Regions from separate parts of the Methylibium sp. genome, predicted to be linked through region 1. Evidence: predicted binding sites of a transcription regulator. Region 1 holds the regulator's gene; each other region holds the start of a gene.
The links. The regulator FNR, encoded in region 1, switches genes on or off when oxygen is low (the NO sensors DNR and NnrR bind a similar motif). The targets are predictions, from matches to a motif close to TTGATNNNNATCAA.

Region 1 (3,615 bases):
CCTGGGAGTGGTTCTGGGTGCTGTTCTACGGCTTTGCGACCTACGGCAATGCCGGCTTCATGCGCGAGCAGGTCTGCAAGTACATGTGCCCCTATGCGCGCTTCCAGAGCGCGATGTTCGACCACGACACGCTGATCATCAGCTACGACACCGCGCGCGGCGAGCCGCGCGGCTCGCGCCCGCGCAGCCTGGCGCACGACGCGCTGGCGGCCCAGGGCAAGGGCGACTGCATCGACTGCACGCTGTGCGTGCAGGTCTGCCCGACCGGCATCGACATCCGCCAGGGGCTGCAGTACGAGTGCATCGGCTGCGCCGCCTGCATCGACGTCTGCGACGGCGTGATGGACAAGATGGACTATCCGCGCGGCCTGATCCGCTACGCGACGCAGAACGGCCTGGCCGCCGGCCGCAGCACGCTGGACTGGCGCCGGGTGTTCCGTCCGCGGGTGCTCGTGTACAGCGTGATCCTGCTGCTGGTCTCGGGCGGTTTCGTTGCCAGCCTGGCACTGCGCAGCCCGGTGCGGGTCGACGTGGTGCGCGACCGTGGCACGCTGGCGCGGCTGGTCGACGAAGGGCGCATCGAGAACGTCTACCGTCTGCAGGTGATGAACGCGACCGAATCCGCGCAGCGCTACCGCGTGGCCGTGAGCGGCATCGCCGGTGCCCAAGCGCAGGTGCGCGGCGAGGTGCTGCTGGCGCCGGCCGAGTCGCGCTGGGTGCCGGTGGCCGTGCAGATCCCGCCGCAGACGGCCGCGGCGCTGGGGCCGGGCGCGCACCCCTTGCGTTTCGAGCTCACACGCGAGGTCGACGGCAGTCAGCCGGCGTTCAGCGTGGTCGAGAAGTCCACTTTCGTCGTGCCGCGCTGAGTGCGGTACGCTGCTCACCAGGAGAGTCTCCATGGCACAGACGAACGCAAAGATCCTGGCGCCCTCCCCGGCAGCGCAGCTGCCGTGGTGGCGCGAGCCCATGCTCTGGCTGGTGCTCGGCGGGCCGCTCGTGGTGGTGGTGGCCGCCATCGCCACCGCCGTGATTGCCGTGCGCGGCAGCGACCCGGTGCTCAGCCGCGCGAGCGAGTCCCTCGACAGCAGCACGCCTGCGGTGCAGGCACGCAACCACGCGGCCACGCCCAGGGCGCCGCACTAGGGCCGGCCGGGACACGCCATGAGGCAACGCACGTTGTGGATCGCCTGGCCCTCGTTCATGATGGCTGGCGTGCTCGAGATGCTGGTGTTCAGCGCCGCCGATCCCGCCGACTTGAGCGGCTGGGTCGGCAGTGCGTTGCAGAGCGTGTCACCGGCGGGTGTGTACACGCTGGCCTTCTTCAGCTTCTGGATCGTGTGCGCGCTCACGTCGATGCTGACGCTGCTGCTGGCGACGCCGGAGCCCGAGGGAACCGAGCCGCGCCGCTGGCCCTGAGTGAGCGGGGGCCTCCGCGCTCGGGGGCTCAGCAGGGGCCGTTGACGAGCCGGCGCAAGCCGGCTTCGTCGAGCACGCGGATGTCGCGTTGCTTCACTTCGAGCAGCCCCTCGTCCTGGAACTTCGAGAAGGTGCGGCTCACCGTCTCGAGCTTGAGGCCGAGGTAGCTGCCGATCTCCTCGCGCGTCATGCGCAGCACCAGCGACGAGGCCGAGAAGCCGCGCGCCTGCAGCCGCTGCGTCAGATTGAGCAGGAAGGCGGCGAGCCGCTCCTCGGCGCGCATGCTGCCGAGCAGCAGCATCACGCCGTGGTCGCGCACGATCTCGCGGCTCATGATCTTGTGGAACTGGTGCTGCAGCGGTGTCGACTCGCGCGAGAGCGTCTCGAGCTGCGTGTAGGGGATCTGGCAGACCTGCGAGTCCTCGAGCGCCACGGCGTCGCAGGCATGGCGGTCGGTGCTGATGCCGTCCAACCCGAGCAGCTCGCCCGCCATCTGGAAGCCGGTGACCTGGTCGCGTCCGTCGTCGGCCGAGACGCGGGTCTTGAAGAAGCCGGTGCGTACCGCGTAGAGCGACTCGAAGCGATCACCGGCGTGGAACAGCGCGTCGCCGCGCTTGACGGCACGGCGGCCACCCACCAGTTCGTCGATCCGGTCGAGGTCCGCATCCGACAGGCCGACCGGCAGGCACAACTCGCGCAGGTTGCAGCTCGAGCAGGCAACCTTGAGCGCTTCGATGCGGATGGGTTGTTCCATGCGGACCATTATGGGTGCGCGCTCGGCGTGAGCTCCGCAAGGCGCGTCAGCGGGTGTGTCCGGGGCAAGTTGCATGATCGGCCTCAAGATGAGTGCAGATTGTCCGGGCCCGTCGACCCCGGGGCTTGATGCAGATCAAGTGCAGGGCGCTGGGCGCTGGGCACAGTCTGGGCATGTCCAGCACTCCCACGACCGCCAAGCCGGCGCCCGCCGCACCGACCGAGGAGCTTCTGAGCCGACTGGACGCGGGCGGGCCGCGCTACACCTCCTATCCCACGGCGGACCGCTTCGTCGAGGCCTTCGGTCCCGCCCAGTACCGGCAGGCGTTGGGGCAGCGCCGCAGCGGCCCGCAGTCGGCCGGTGCGGTGGGCGGCAGTTCACCGCTGTCGCTGTACGTGCACGTTCCGTTCTGCGAATCGGTCTGCTACTACTGCGCCTGCAACAAGGTGATCACGCGCCAGCACCGGCATGGCGCGGAGTACCTGGAGTCGCTCGGACAGGAGATCGCGCTGCACGTGGGCGCGCTCGGCCCGGGGCAGCGCGTGAGCCAGCTGCACCTCGGCGGCGGCACGCCGACTTTCCTCAGCGACGGCGAACTCACGCAACTGATGTCGCTGCTGCGCGCGGCCTTCGACGTGCAGACGCAGGCCGAATGTTCGATCGAGGTCGACCCCCGCACCGTCGATGCCGGGCGGCTGGCGCACCTGAAACACCTCGGCTTCAACCGCCTGAGCTTTGGCGTGCAGGACTTCGATCCTGCCGTGCAGCAGGCGGTGCACCGCATCCAGCCGCAGGAGCAGGTCTCGGCACTGATGGCCAGTGCCCGCGCGCTGGGCTTCGATTCGATCAACATCGACCTGATCCACGGTCTGCCGAAGCAGACGCCGGCTTCGCTGGCACGCACGGTGGAGCAAGTGGCCCGGCTGCGGCCGGACCGCGTGGCGCTCTACGGCTACGCGCACCTGCCGCAGCGCTTCAAGCCGCAGCGGCGCATCCATGCGCAGGACCTGCCCGGCACGGCGCAGCGTGTCACGATGCTGTCGAACGCGATCGCCGGCTTCCTGGAGCACGGCTACGACTACATCGGCATGGACCACTTCGCGCTGCCGACCGATGCGCTGGCGACGGCCAAGCGCCAGGGGCGGCTGCACCGCAACTTCCAGGGCTACAGCACCCAGCCCGACTGCGATCTGATCGGCCTGGGCGTGTCGGCGATCGGTCGCGTCGGTGCGACCTACAGCCAGAACGCCAAGTCGCTGCCGGAGTACCAGGACGCCTTGCGCGCCGGCGAACTGCCGGTGGTGCGCGGCCTCGTGCTGACGCGCGACGACGTGGTGCGCCGCTCGGTGATCATGGCGCTGATGTGCCAGGGCCGGGTGGTGTTCGAGTCGATCGAGCTGGCCCATCTGCTCGACTTCAGGCGCTACTTCGATGCCGAGCTGCAG
Region 2 (3,615 bases), 2.1 Mb from region 1:
CCACGCTGGTCACGCGCGAGAAGGACACGCGCCGCGTCATCCGCCAGGGCGTGTTCTGGGGCCTGGGCCACTCGCTGACCTTGCTGCTGTTCGGCGGCCTGGTGATGGTGATCGGCGTGGTGCTGTCGGAGCGCTGGGTGCACGGGCTCGAGGGCGCGGTCGGCGTGATGCTGGTGCTGCTCGGCCTGGACCTGCTGCGCCGCCTGTGGCGCGAGCGGGTGCACTTCCATGCGCACTCGCATCCTCGCGCCGACGCGCCCGCCGAAGCGCAGGCGGCCGCTGCAGCCACCACCGACACCACCACGCACTTTCACGCCCACTCGCACCGCGGCGAGACCGCGCCGCACGACCGCCGGCAGCACCGCCACGAACACCACCCGCTGCCGCTGCGCGCGCTGCTGGTCGGCATGGTGCACGGCCTCGCCGGCTCGGCCGCGCTGGTGCTGCTGACGCTGCAGCAGGTGCGCAACCCCTGGGTCGGCCTGCTCTACGTGGTGCTGTTCGGCCTGGGCTCGGTGCTGGGCATGGCCGCGCTGTCGTGGACCGTGTCGCTGCCGATGCGGTTGACGGCCACGCACCTGAGCCGCTACCACCGCGCGCTCAGCGCGACGGTGGCGCTGTTCAGCATCGGGCTGGGGCTGCGGGTGGTGGTGAGCCAGTGGGGGGCGTGAAACCGAGGACGAAGGCGCTCACCGGTGCTGCGCGAGCCTGTTCACCATTGCCACGATCGCCCTCATTTGCAGGCTCGACTTGTTGGCGTAGTTCCCGCCGGTGTAGCCCCACCAGTCCCAGCAGCCCTGCGGGTTGGACGGGATCGCCGACTTGTTGACCTGCGGATAGAGCACGAGGATGTGGTTGCTGTCGGCCCAGTTGTTGTAGCCCGTGTCGGCATAGAACTGATCCCCGACCGACTCGGACGACTGCACGCAGCCGTGGATCGCCACATGGACCTTGCAGTGCGCATCGGATGCGGTGCAGCTGCGCGGCACGTACAGGTAGGCCGTGTCGGCCATGCCGGTGGCGACGGCGGCATAGGCGCGCTGATCGAAGCTGACGATCTGCCCGGTGGGTGTGTCGACGCGGGGATTGAGTGCGCCATAGATGTGCTGCAACAGCGCCCCGGCCTGGTCATAGCCCTCGCTGCCGACATTGCAATGGTTGATGTAGGGGGCGGCGTTGGCAGCGCAGTCGTTGCCATAGCCCGGCGTGATCACCGCATGTCCCGCCGGCACCTGGTTGACATATTTCAGCTTGTCTCCCTTGACCCCCATCTGCTGGAAGAACGACACCGTGGCATCGACCGCCGGCTGGCGCACGATGGTGTCGTCGGTCCCGCTGAAGACATAGATGCGGCGCTTGCTCAGGTTGCTGAGCGGGTCGATCCAGCGCGCGCGCGAGAAACCTTTCGCGGCGTTGGCCATCAGCACGGGATTGGGCGGAAAAAAGGGCACCTGCCCCATGCAGATGCCCGCAAGGAACACGTTGTTTGCCGCGCAGTAGTAGGGACCGCCGGCAACGACACCAGCACCGATGAACGACCGCGAATAGGCCACTTGCAACTGCACGGCCATGAATGCGCCGGAGGACAGTCCGGACACCGACGTCTGTTGTGGGTCTGCGCCGTAGGCGGGAAGGCTCGCCGGCGCAGCGACCGCCGAGCCGGCCACAAGGCCCGCAAGCATGAGGCTCGCGAGGGAACGAGACATGTGCATGGTGACCTCCTTGAACGTGGGACTTCGGATTTGCAGGAAATCGGCTGCGGGGACAAGCATCAGGCATGCCACGCAGCGGCTTCGGCGAATTCGAGCGACGACTTCTCCGATGGTCGCTGCCGACAACCGACAACCCATGGCCCACCACCGTGGTGCCCGTGCCGGCAACGCGAGTCCATCCGCAAGGACCTTGAGTCATCTTGATCGTCATCAAGGTCGCCGGATGTCGTTGGCCCTAGCCTCCAGCATTTCGACCCGTGCCCCATGACGACCCTCCCCGCTCCCATTGCCGTCGGCGTCACCACGCCGGCCACCGCGCTGGTTCCCATTCCCCACCGCAAACTGATCCGCTCGTGGCTGGCGGACATCTCCGAGCGCAGCACGCCCTACGCGCTCGCCCTGGTGCTGTTCGACATCGCGCTGTTCGCGGTGGCCCTGGCGGCAACGATCGTGATCGACAGCGCGCCGCTGCAGCTGCTGATGGGTGCGGTCACGGGTTTCATCATCGGCCGCCTGTTCATCCTGGGGCATGACGCCTGCCACCAGAGCCTGACGCGCCACCGCAGCCTGAACCGCTGGGTGGGTCGCATCGTGTTCCTGCCGTCGCTCACGCCTTACAGCCTCTGGGAGGTCGGGCACAACGTCGTGCACCACGGCTACACCAACCTGAAGGGGGTCGATTTCGTCTGGGAGCCGCGCTCGCTGGAGGAATTCCAGGCCCTGTCGGGCTGGCGGCAACTGCGGGAGCGCATCTACCGCAGCGGTTGGGCGCCGTGGCTCTACTACATGGTCGAGATCTGGTGGGCCCGCATGATGTTCCCGAACAAGCGTCACATGCCCACCCGCCGCGCGGTGTTCCTGTGGGACTGTCTGCTGGTGAGCAGCGTCGCCGCGGTGTGGATCGGCGGCCTGGTCGTCGCCGCACGGGCCACCGGCCAATCGCCCTGGTGGCTCGTGAGCGTCGGCTTCGTGCTGCCTTTCGTCTTCTGGAACGGCATGATCGGCTTCGTGGTGTACGTGCACCACACCCACCTCGGCGTGGCCTGGTACGAGCACAAGGCGAGTTGGGCCGCCGCGGCCCCCTTCGTCTCCACCACGGTGCACCTGACCTTCCGCTCGGCGATGGGCGGCGTCTTGCACCACATCATGGAGCACACCGCCCACCACGTGGACATGAGCGTGCCGCTGTACCGGCTCAAGCAAGCGCAAAAGCGGCTGGAGGCCAAGCTCCCGGGCCGCATCGTGGTCCAGCCATTTTCCTGGCGCTGGTATGCCGACACGGCCCGCCGCTGCAAGCTCTACGACTTCAAGGCGCGTTGCTGGACCGACTTCGCGGGTCGCCCGACCAGCGTGCCGGTGCCGGCATGAGGTCAATGCGAACGGCCCTGCGGCCCGCGCCTGAACCCGACCGCGACGCTCGGCGGCTCCGTCCCGGGCGCTGAGCATTCCGGGGCTCTCGGGCCCGTCATGAAGCGCCCGTGTGGCAAACGGCACAAAGCCGACAGGCCCGGCAACGCAGCCCCCGCCCGGCGTCCGCCAACACCCTGCAAAGCCGCATGGAATCAAGGCTTTGCACGATTTCCAGAGTGTCTTCCGTGCATGGCACAGTGCTTGCGGAGTCGCTGCATCGACCCCCACGAGTGATGCCATGCAGCCCGCGGCGATCATCTGCAACATGAGCTTGCGCGCCGGCGAACAAACCGCCGGCGCGGCCTTCGTCATCGAAGAGGAATGCGCCATCGCGCGCGCTGCCGGAAGCCGGCGTGCCCGAAAGGGAAGTGGGCATTTCGGCGCCGGGCGCTCCGGGCCCGGGCTGCCGGTGGTGACCCTCGAACCCGGCCGCTTGATCGAGCCCAGCTGCGCTCACGCGACACCGGCCGAATGCGCGCCCCCGGCGGCCGGA
Region 3 (3,615 bases), 450 kb from region 1:
GCCGGGAGTCCTGGCAAGCGACGACATGCCGCGCCGGATACTTGTACGGCTTCACGCCGTCTTCCGCGTTGCCGCCACCGACCCCACAGGCGCCAAGCATGATCACTGCGGCGCAGGCCATGGTCGATACGCGCATGTGCTCAGTCGACATGGCGCATGCGCCCCGGCGCGGCAGCATCGTCGCTCGCTCCGGTGGCTCCCAGATCTGCGACGCGAAGGGCTTGCTGCATCGTTCGCCGACGAATCGCCCACGCTCCGACGCCGGTAGCGACCAGCATGGCGCAGAGCACGAGAAGGTAGTGACGAGATTGCATCCGGCTCTGCTGCCTTGGCTCGATACGAAACGGGATGCTCACCAGGTCGCTCCCGCCTTGACCGGGGCCAAAATCGAGGCGCAATTCGTATGCGCCCGCTTGATTGAGCTGCTGACTGAGTTCGATCAAACCAGCGTCATAGGTCCTCGCCGGAACTTTGAGAATCCGCTCCGTCTCCCTGCCGGCCGCGGGTCGCATGCGAACCAGCTCCGCGGCAATCGGCCGTTGCCGGCCACTCTGGTCCACCAGTACCACCGTCACTTGCACGAGTCCCGGCGTAGGAATCACCTCGCAATGGGGCGTGAGCATCCACACAGACTTGGCGTCGGGTGGCGTCACGTAGGTAGTGAAGTGCAACTCATGCCCCGTCTGAGACACATGGCATCCACCATCATCTGAATGTATGGCGTGCCCCAGCATGAGCTGCGCACAAGCCTGTTCCTGGAGCAGGCTGAAGAGAAACGCCGCGCCCGCAAGGATCGCTCGACCCGGCATGGTCACGCCCGCACCTCCGGAGATCCGCTCACGGGTGCTCCGATCATCGAAGGATCTGCGACCCCTGCTGATTTTCGGCGACTCACCCGTGGCAGGACACGATCTGCCCTCGCGGGCGATGGCCACTCCTTGTCACTCAGTGAATACCTCATGCTCTCTTCGCCGCTTCCTGCCGTTTCTGTAGACGAGATAGCCGAGTCCTCCCGCACCCACCAGATGCACCCCAATCAGCAGTTTCGCCGCCAAGTCTGCATAGTTGGAGCTGTCGCGAGCAGTGAGCGTCGCGGAACATACAGGGAACTGCCCTGGACCGCCCCAACTCGCGTCACCAATTCGGCGATCGCCCTGATCGCTCACCGCGAAGCCACTATCGCTGGCCGTGAACCCTGCCACAACAACCACTGAGAAAAGGTTCCATCTCATTTACGTTCGTCCTGAATCGCCAAGCTCAGGAAGCTCTGCAAAACAGATCCGCTGCTTGCATGATCGGAGCCCATGACCGGCCATCGGAAGATCGCCATGAAGCAGCTTGCCGAGCGCCCGCCGTTCGGCATCGAGACCATGCTGCGCATCCCGCAGATGAAGCCCACCCGCAAGGGCAACAACTGGTACTTCGGCATGAAGGCCCCCATCGGCGTGGATGCGCACTCGGGCCTGGTGCACAGCGTGGCCGGCACGGCGGCCAACGTCAACGACCTGAACATGGCCGGCACGCTGCTGCACGGTGACGAAGAGGCGGCGTTCGGCGATGCCGGCTACCAGGGCGTGCGTCGCCCGGTCGGTTGAAGCCTTCGGCGACCGAACGCTCGCCGACCACTCAGAACTGCCAGCCCACACCAGCACCGACCAGCCACGGGTCGGCCTTGAACTCGCCGACCTTGGTGCCCGCCGACATCACGTCGGTGCGAATCTGAATCTTCTTCACGTCGAAATTCAAACTCACGCCCTTCGCCAAGGCGTAGTCGACTCCAGCCTGGACGGCAAATCCAACACTGCTCTTTTCGATACTCGGCTGCAGCGCCGCCTGCACAGCGGGATCAAACTTGACGCTCGAGAAGCGTGTGTAGTTGATACCTGCACCGACGTAGGGCTTGAACGGTCCCAGGCCGCCGAAATGGTACTGAAGCGTGAGCGTCGGCGGCAGATGCTTCAGCGAGCCGATCTCGGAGCCCCCAGCCCTGATGGTGTGCTTCTGTGGGTAGGTCAGGATCAGCTCTGCGGCCAGCGACGGCGTGAAGAAATACGAGATATCGACCTCGGGAATGAGCTTGTTGTTCAGCGACAGATCCAGCCCGGTCGAATCCTTGTTCGCCATGTCGAGATAGACCGCGCGCACCCGGACCAGCCATGGCGTGTCTTGGGCCAGTGCCCCCATCGGGACACCAAGCGCTGCGGCCGCGAGCGCGGCGGACAAACAAATCCTGTTGGTCTTCATGAAAAGGAGTCTCCTGTTGCACTCCCTCGCGGACGAGGGGCGCTGTTGATGTGATTCACTTGCTTTGCCAAACAGCGAGCCCTGCCCGGCCCAACTGATCGCGTTCAGATGTTTGCGCGTGAGCGATCGCCCGACAACCTATCTTTTGATTGCCCACCGGACGCAGCGGCGCCGCGGCGACCGTTCAGGCCGCGAGAAGGCCGCGCGACTTGGCTTCACGCAACGCTCCAGTGCGGTTGCGCACACCCAGTTTTCCGTAGAGATTGTGCAAATGCCATTTCACAGTGCCTTCGGTTACTGCCAAGCGATCGGCGATCTCGACATTCGACAGGCCGTGGGCCAGCATGGCCAGCAACTGCAGTTCGCGCTCGGTCGGACGCAGTTCGACGAAGGCCTTGGCGTCAGGCCCAGCGGACGACGACGCGAGAATGCACCGGGCGTGCGCCAGCGCCGGTGTCGACGCCTGCGGCTGCAGCACCATCGTGCGCAGCAGGGCGATCAACTCGGGCCCTTCGTCGAGGAACAGTCGCATGTAGCCGTGCAAGGCGGCGATGCGCAGGCTCTCGACGATGGCCGCGCGCGCACCGGCAGCTTCGCCACAGCGAGACAAGGCCACGGCGTGCAGCACCAGCAGCTCGGTGAGCTTGTGCTGCTGATCGCCGTGGCGCGCGCGCGCGATGGCCGCTGCTGTCAGCTCCAGCGTCCGCTCGGGCCGGCCATGTACCAGATGCAACCGCGCCCAGAGGCGCTCCGCGCGGTCGCGCCGGATGCCGGCTTGCGCCGCTGCGGGCGTCAGCCCCAGGTTCTCCAACAGGCGTTGCGCGGTTGCCGCATCGTCATGGCGCATCAGCAGCAGCGCCCGTTCGCCCCCCATCGCAATCTGCAATCGCTCGAAGCCACGCACCTCGCCGACCCGCTCGCCTTCAGCCAGCAGGTCCAGCGCCCCCGCCACGTCGCCGTCCGCCGCCTGCAGCCGCGCAGCAACCAGGTAGCCCGGAACCAGCCCATCGACCACCCCCTGGGTCGGCAGCAGCGGCAAGGCGGCCTCGATCTCGAGGCGCGCCTGAGCGCGCTCGTCGCGCTCCAACAGGACCAGCGCACGCATTGCGTGAAGCGCCGCGTTGTGTCCCCCGGCGCCGTGGTACTCGCTTTCCTCGAGTGCCGAAGTGCTTGCCGCCAGCGCTTCGCGATAGCGGCCGGCCTTGATCAGCGCCGCCAGGTTGACCACCCGCACCCACGTCAGCCCATAGGGCGAGCGCGCAAGTTCGAACTGATCCTGCGCGGTGCGCAAGTGCGCGATGGCATCGAAGAATTCGCTTTGGCACTTCTTCCCCCATGCCATGGCCGCATGCACGACGCCCCTTTCGAAAC
Region 4 (3,615 bases), 1.7 Mb from region 1:
CTGGGTTTTCGCGCCGCAGCCTGCAGCAGCCTGCCGGCCGAGGTGCGCCGCGAGCTGGACGATCCGAGCGCCGCTGTCGATCGCTTCGTCGCGATCGCGATCTCCGACACCGGCACCGGCATGCCCGACGAGGTCAGGGAGCGCGCCTTCGAACCCTTCTTCACGACGAAGGAAGCGGGCCGCGGCACCGGCCTGGGCTTGAGCACGGTGTACGGCTTCGTCAAGCAGACCCGGGGGGCCATCGCGATCGACAGCGCGCCCGGCGAAGGCACCACGGTCACGCTGTACCTCCCGCGCCCCTGGCATGCCGATGCGCCGGCCGAGGACCCGGCCGCCACCGGCGAGGCCGTTCCCGCGGACCTGCGGGTGCTGCTGGTGGAAGATGACGCCGAGGTGCGCAGCGTCGTGCACACCTTCCTCGTCACGCTGGGTTGCGAAGTCAGCAGCGCCGTCAGCGGCGAGCAAGCGCTGCTGGCGCTGGGGCCGGATGCGCATTTCGATCTGCTGCTCACCGACATTGCACTGGGCCCCGGGATGCGCGGCACGCAGCTTGCGGCCGAAGCCCAGCGGCGCCATCCGGGGCTGGCGATCCTGCTGATGTCGGGTTTCTCGGTCGAACTGCTGGACGCCGACCGCGACGCACCGCCCACCTGGGAGCTGCTGCGCAAGCCTTTTGGCCGCCCGGAGCTGGCCCGGGCGATCACCAGACTGGCCGCGGGTCACGGTACCGGCGCCGCGTAGCGCACCGCTACGTCGGCGCGCGGCCAGGTTCGCCCCGGGTCACTGGAGCACCGCAGACGCCGCCGGGGTGAGACAGCCCTGCACGAAGTCGGCGAGCGCTTCAACGCGGGGGATGAGGATGTCGCGGCGCCCCTTCTCGGTGAAGTGGATCAGCTCGCAGCGCGCCAGGCGCGACAGGGCACGGCTCACGGTTTCCAGCGACATGCCCAGGTAGTTGCCGATCTCGGCGCGCGTCATGCGCAAGGTGATCTGGTCGGTGCGCAGGCCTCGCATGGCCAGCGACTCGGCCCAGTGGTGCAGGAAGTCCGCCACCCGCGCATCGGCGGGCAGCGTGCAGACCGACATCAGCGAATCGCGATCGCCGGCGATTTCGCGACTCATCGCCTCGTGCAGGGCCGTCAGCAGCGCCGGATGGTCTGCGCAGGCAGCGCGTACCGCGTCGTAACGCACCGCCCAGACTTCGCCGGTGTCCATTGCGACCGCACCGCTCGCATAGCGGCCGCGCGCAATGCCGTCGAAGCCCAGCCAGTCGCCGCGGAACCTGAGCCCGACCACCTGCTCACGCCCGTCGGGCGACAGGTTGACGATCTTGAAGCAGCCGGCGTTCAGGATGTAGAGGTGCTCGAAGCGGTCGCCCGCCCGGTAGACCGGCTCGTTGGCACGGACCAGACGCCGTTGAGGCGAGAGCGTGTCACACAGCAGCCCGAGCGTCTCGCCGATGCGCTGACCGGTGCGCTGGTCGACGTTGTCGAACTTGGTGGGTGGCGCGAAGACGGTCGGCATCGTCCGAGCGGGGTGCAAAGCGGCGACGGGAGCGGTACTGAGCATCATGGACTCCTGGCTGACGAGCATTCGATGCTGTGGATGCTAGGAATCACCCGGCAATTCAGTGACAACGCCGTGCATCGCTCGGTAACGCTGCGTGACCGGTTTGTGTCCGCTGCGTATCTGCACGGGGCGTCGCGGTCCGTATTGACCGGCATCAAGGCCCATTCAGGGCGGGTCGCTAGGCTGCCGCCATCGGGCGACATCCTTCGTTGCCGGACCCAACCGCGCCCCCCATGTTCTCCACCGTCGATCACCGCAGCCTGCTGGCCTCCGAGAACATGTCGCCGCGCGACGCCAGTTGCCTGCTGGACAACGCCCGCAAACTGCAGCAGGCCGCCCGAGCAGGCACGCCGCAGGCGCTGCTGCGGGGCAAGAACCTCGGATTGCTGTGCGCGGCGGACGACGACATGGACGCGGTCTACTTCCGCCGTGCCGCCGAGGCGCTGGGCGCGCACGTGGCGCACATTGCGCCGAGCCTGTCGGCGCTGAGCCCGCCCCAGGAGGTGGAGCACACCGCACGCCTGCTCGGCCGGCTGTACGACGGCGTGGAATGTCAGGGCGTCGCGCCCGAACTCGTACAGCGGATCAGCCAGGAGGCCGGGATACCTGTCTACGATGGCGTCGCGCGGCCGTCGCACTTCACCGCCAGGCTCGCCGACCTGCTGGGCGGCGGTGCATCGCCGGACGAAAACCGGCGCTTCGTGCTGCAGGCCGTGTTGCTCAGCACGATGGCCTGACCGGGGCGGCAGGGTGCGCCCCCCTACTCGAGGCTCCAGACCCCCAGTGCCGCCTGAAGTCGGCGCGCCTCGCGAATCGCGTCCGAGCTGGACGAGGCGCTCTCGCGCGCCAGTTCGGCGTTCTGGCGGGTCGCCGCGTCGAGCGTCTGCAGTCTGACGTTGATGTGTTCGACGCCGGCGCACTGCTCCTGAGCGGCCAGGCTGATCTGGGAAATCATCGCGCTGACCTCCTTCACCTGCTGCGCCACGCCATTGATGCGAGCCCCCACCTGGGAGGCCAGTTTCTCGCCGGCACTGGTCTGTTGCTGGGATTCGCCGACCAGTAGCTTGATCTCCTTCGCCGCCGCGCCGCTGCGCTGCGCCAGGGTGCGCACCTCGCCGGCGATGATGTTGAAGGTGCGGCCCTGCTCGCCGGCTCGGCTGGCGGCAGCGGCTGCATTGAGTGCCAGGATGCCAGTCTGCAGCGAAATCTCGTCGATGACGTGGCTGATCTCGCCGATACGCCGGCTGCACACCGCGATGTCGTGCATCGCGGTGTGCATGGCGCCGGCGGCGGTGCAGGCCGCGTCGGCCTCCTCGGAGGCCTGGTGGGCCGACCGGCTGGCCTGGCCGGCGGCGTCGGTGTTGCGCTGGCTCAGAACGTCGATGTCCGCGGTGCTGCGGGTCACGGCCTGCACGTCGCCGGCCTGGCCCGCGGAGCGCTCGGCCAGACGGCGCGCGCCTTCGGCCAGGCCGTCCACCACCGACGCGACCTCCGCGGCGTGGTCGCGCGAATCACCGAGGACCGCAGCCATCTTGGCCACCATCTGCCCCAGTGCCAGATTCAGGTCGAGCAGTTCCCCGGCGGTGCGCGTGTCGTCGAACTGCCGCGTGATCTCGCCCCCCGCAATGGCCATCGCGGTTTCCAGCGACCTCTTCAAGGGTGCGACGACGCGGCTCAGGAAGTACAGCGCGACCGCGGTCGACGCCGCCAGCCCGACCGAGCCGCCGACCAGCGCCCAGACACGCCAGCCGCCGGCGGCGTTCATCAGTCCTGCCGCCGCAGCGGGCGCCAACGCGCACGCGAGCACTGCGCAGAACAGTGCGCCCAGGATCGCGGCCGTGCCCTGCATGCGCCACTGCACCGGCAGGTCGAGGGGGTTCTTCACGGCCTTGATCAGTGCGCGCCAGCCGGTCTCGACGATGCGCCCCGAGCGCAGCACGTACTGCGCGCCATCGCCGGCCTGCCAGAGGCGGTACACCTGCTCGGCGCGGCGCGCCTCGGATTCGTCGGCCCGGCTCTGCACCGAGGTGAAGCCGACCGTCCGGT

Region 2: a site for FNR is predicted at 1,913-1,926, ahead of ACQY9S_RS14090 (fatty acid desaturase). Genes of this name have one in related genera too.
Region 3: a site for FNR is predicted at 2,290-2,303, ahead of ACQY9S_RS04835 (OmpW/AlkL family protein). Genes of this name have one in related genera too.
Region 4: a site for FNR is predicted at 1,714-1,727, ahead of ACQY9S_RS10755 (ornithine carbamoyltransferase). Genes of this name have one in related genera too.

The regions. Positions count from the first base shown of each region.
Region 1 covers NZ_OZ257250.1:591,113-594,727, forward strand. The annotation lists gene ccoG (cytochrome c oxidase accessory protein CcoG) at 1-866, shown strand, start outside; gene ACQY9S_RS02755 (hypothetical protein) at 898-1,143, shown strand; gene ACQY9S_RS02760 (hypothetical protein) at 1,162-1,416, shown strand; gene fnr (fumarate/nitrate reduction transcriptional regulator Fnr) at 1,445-2,170, opposite strand; gene hemN (oxygen-independent coproporphyrinogen III oxidase) at 2,344-3,615, shown strand, end outside.
Region 2 covers NZ_OZ257250.1:3,009,016-3,012,630, forward strand. The annotation lists gene ACQY9S_RS14080 (urease accessory protein) at 1-671, shown strand, start outside; gene ACQY9S_RS14085 (extracellular catalytic domain type 2 short-chain-length polyhydroxyalkanoate depolymerase) at 690-1,712, opposite strand; gene ACQY9S_RS14090 (fatty acid desaturase) at 1,977-3,080, shown strand; gene ACQY9S_RS14095 (hypothetical protein) at 3,361-3,615, shown strand, end outside.
Region 3 covers NZ_OZ257250.1:1,040,303-1,043,917, reverse strand. The annotation lists gene ACQY9S_RS04855 (alpha/beta hydrolase family esterase) at 1-151, opposite strand, end outside; gene ACQY9S_RS04850 (hypothetical protein) at 141-815, opposite strand; gene ACQY9S_RS04845 (hypothetical protein) at 942-1,232, opposite strand; partial or broken gene ACQY9S_RS04840 (transposase) at 1,377-1,583, shown strand; gene ACQY9S_RS04835 (OmpW/AlkL family protein) at 1,627-2,244, opposite strand; gene ACQY9S_RS04830 (LuxR C-terminal-related transcriptional regulator) at 2,429-3,615, opposite strand, start outside.
Region 4 covers NZ_OZ257250.1:2,311,111-2,314,725, forward strand. The annotation lists gene ACQY9S_RS10745 (PAS domain S-box protein) at 1-741, shown strand, start outside; gene ACQY9S_RS10750 (Crp/Fnr family transcriptional regulator) at 781-1,524, opposite strand; gene ACQY9S_RS10755 (ornithine carbamoyltransferase) at 1,803-2,306, shown strand; gene ACQY9S_RS10760 (methyl-accepting chemotaxis protein) at 2,330-3,615, opposite strand, start outside.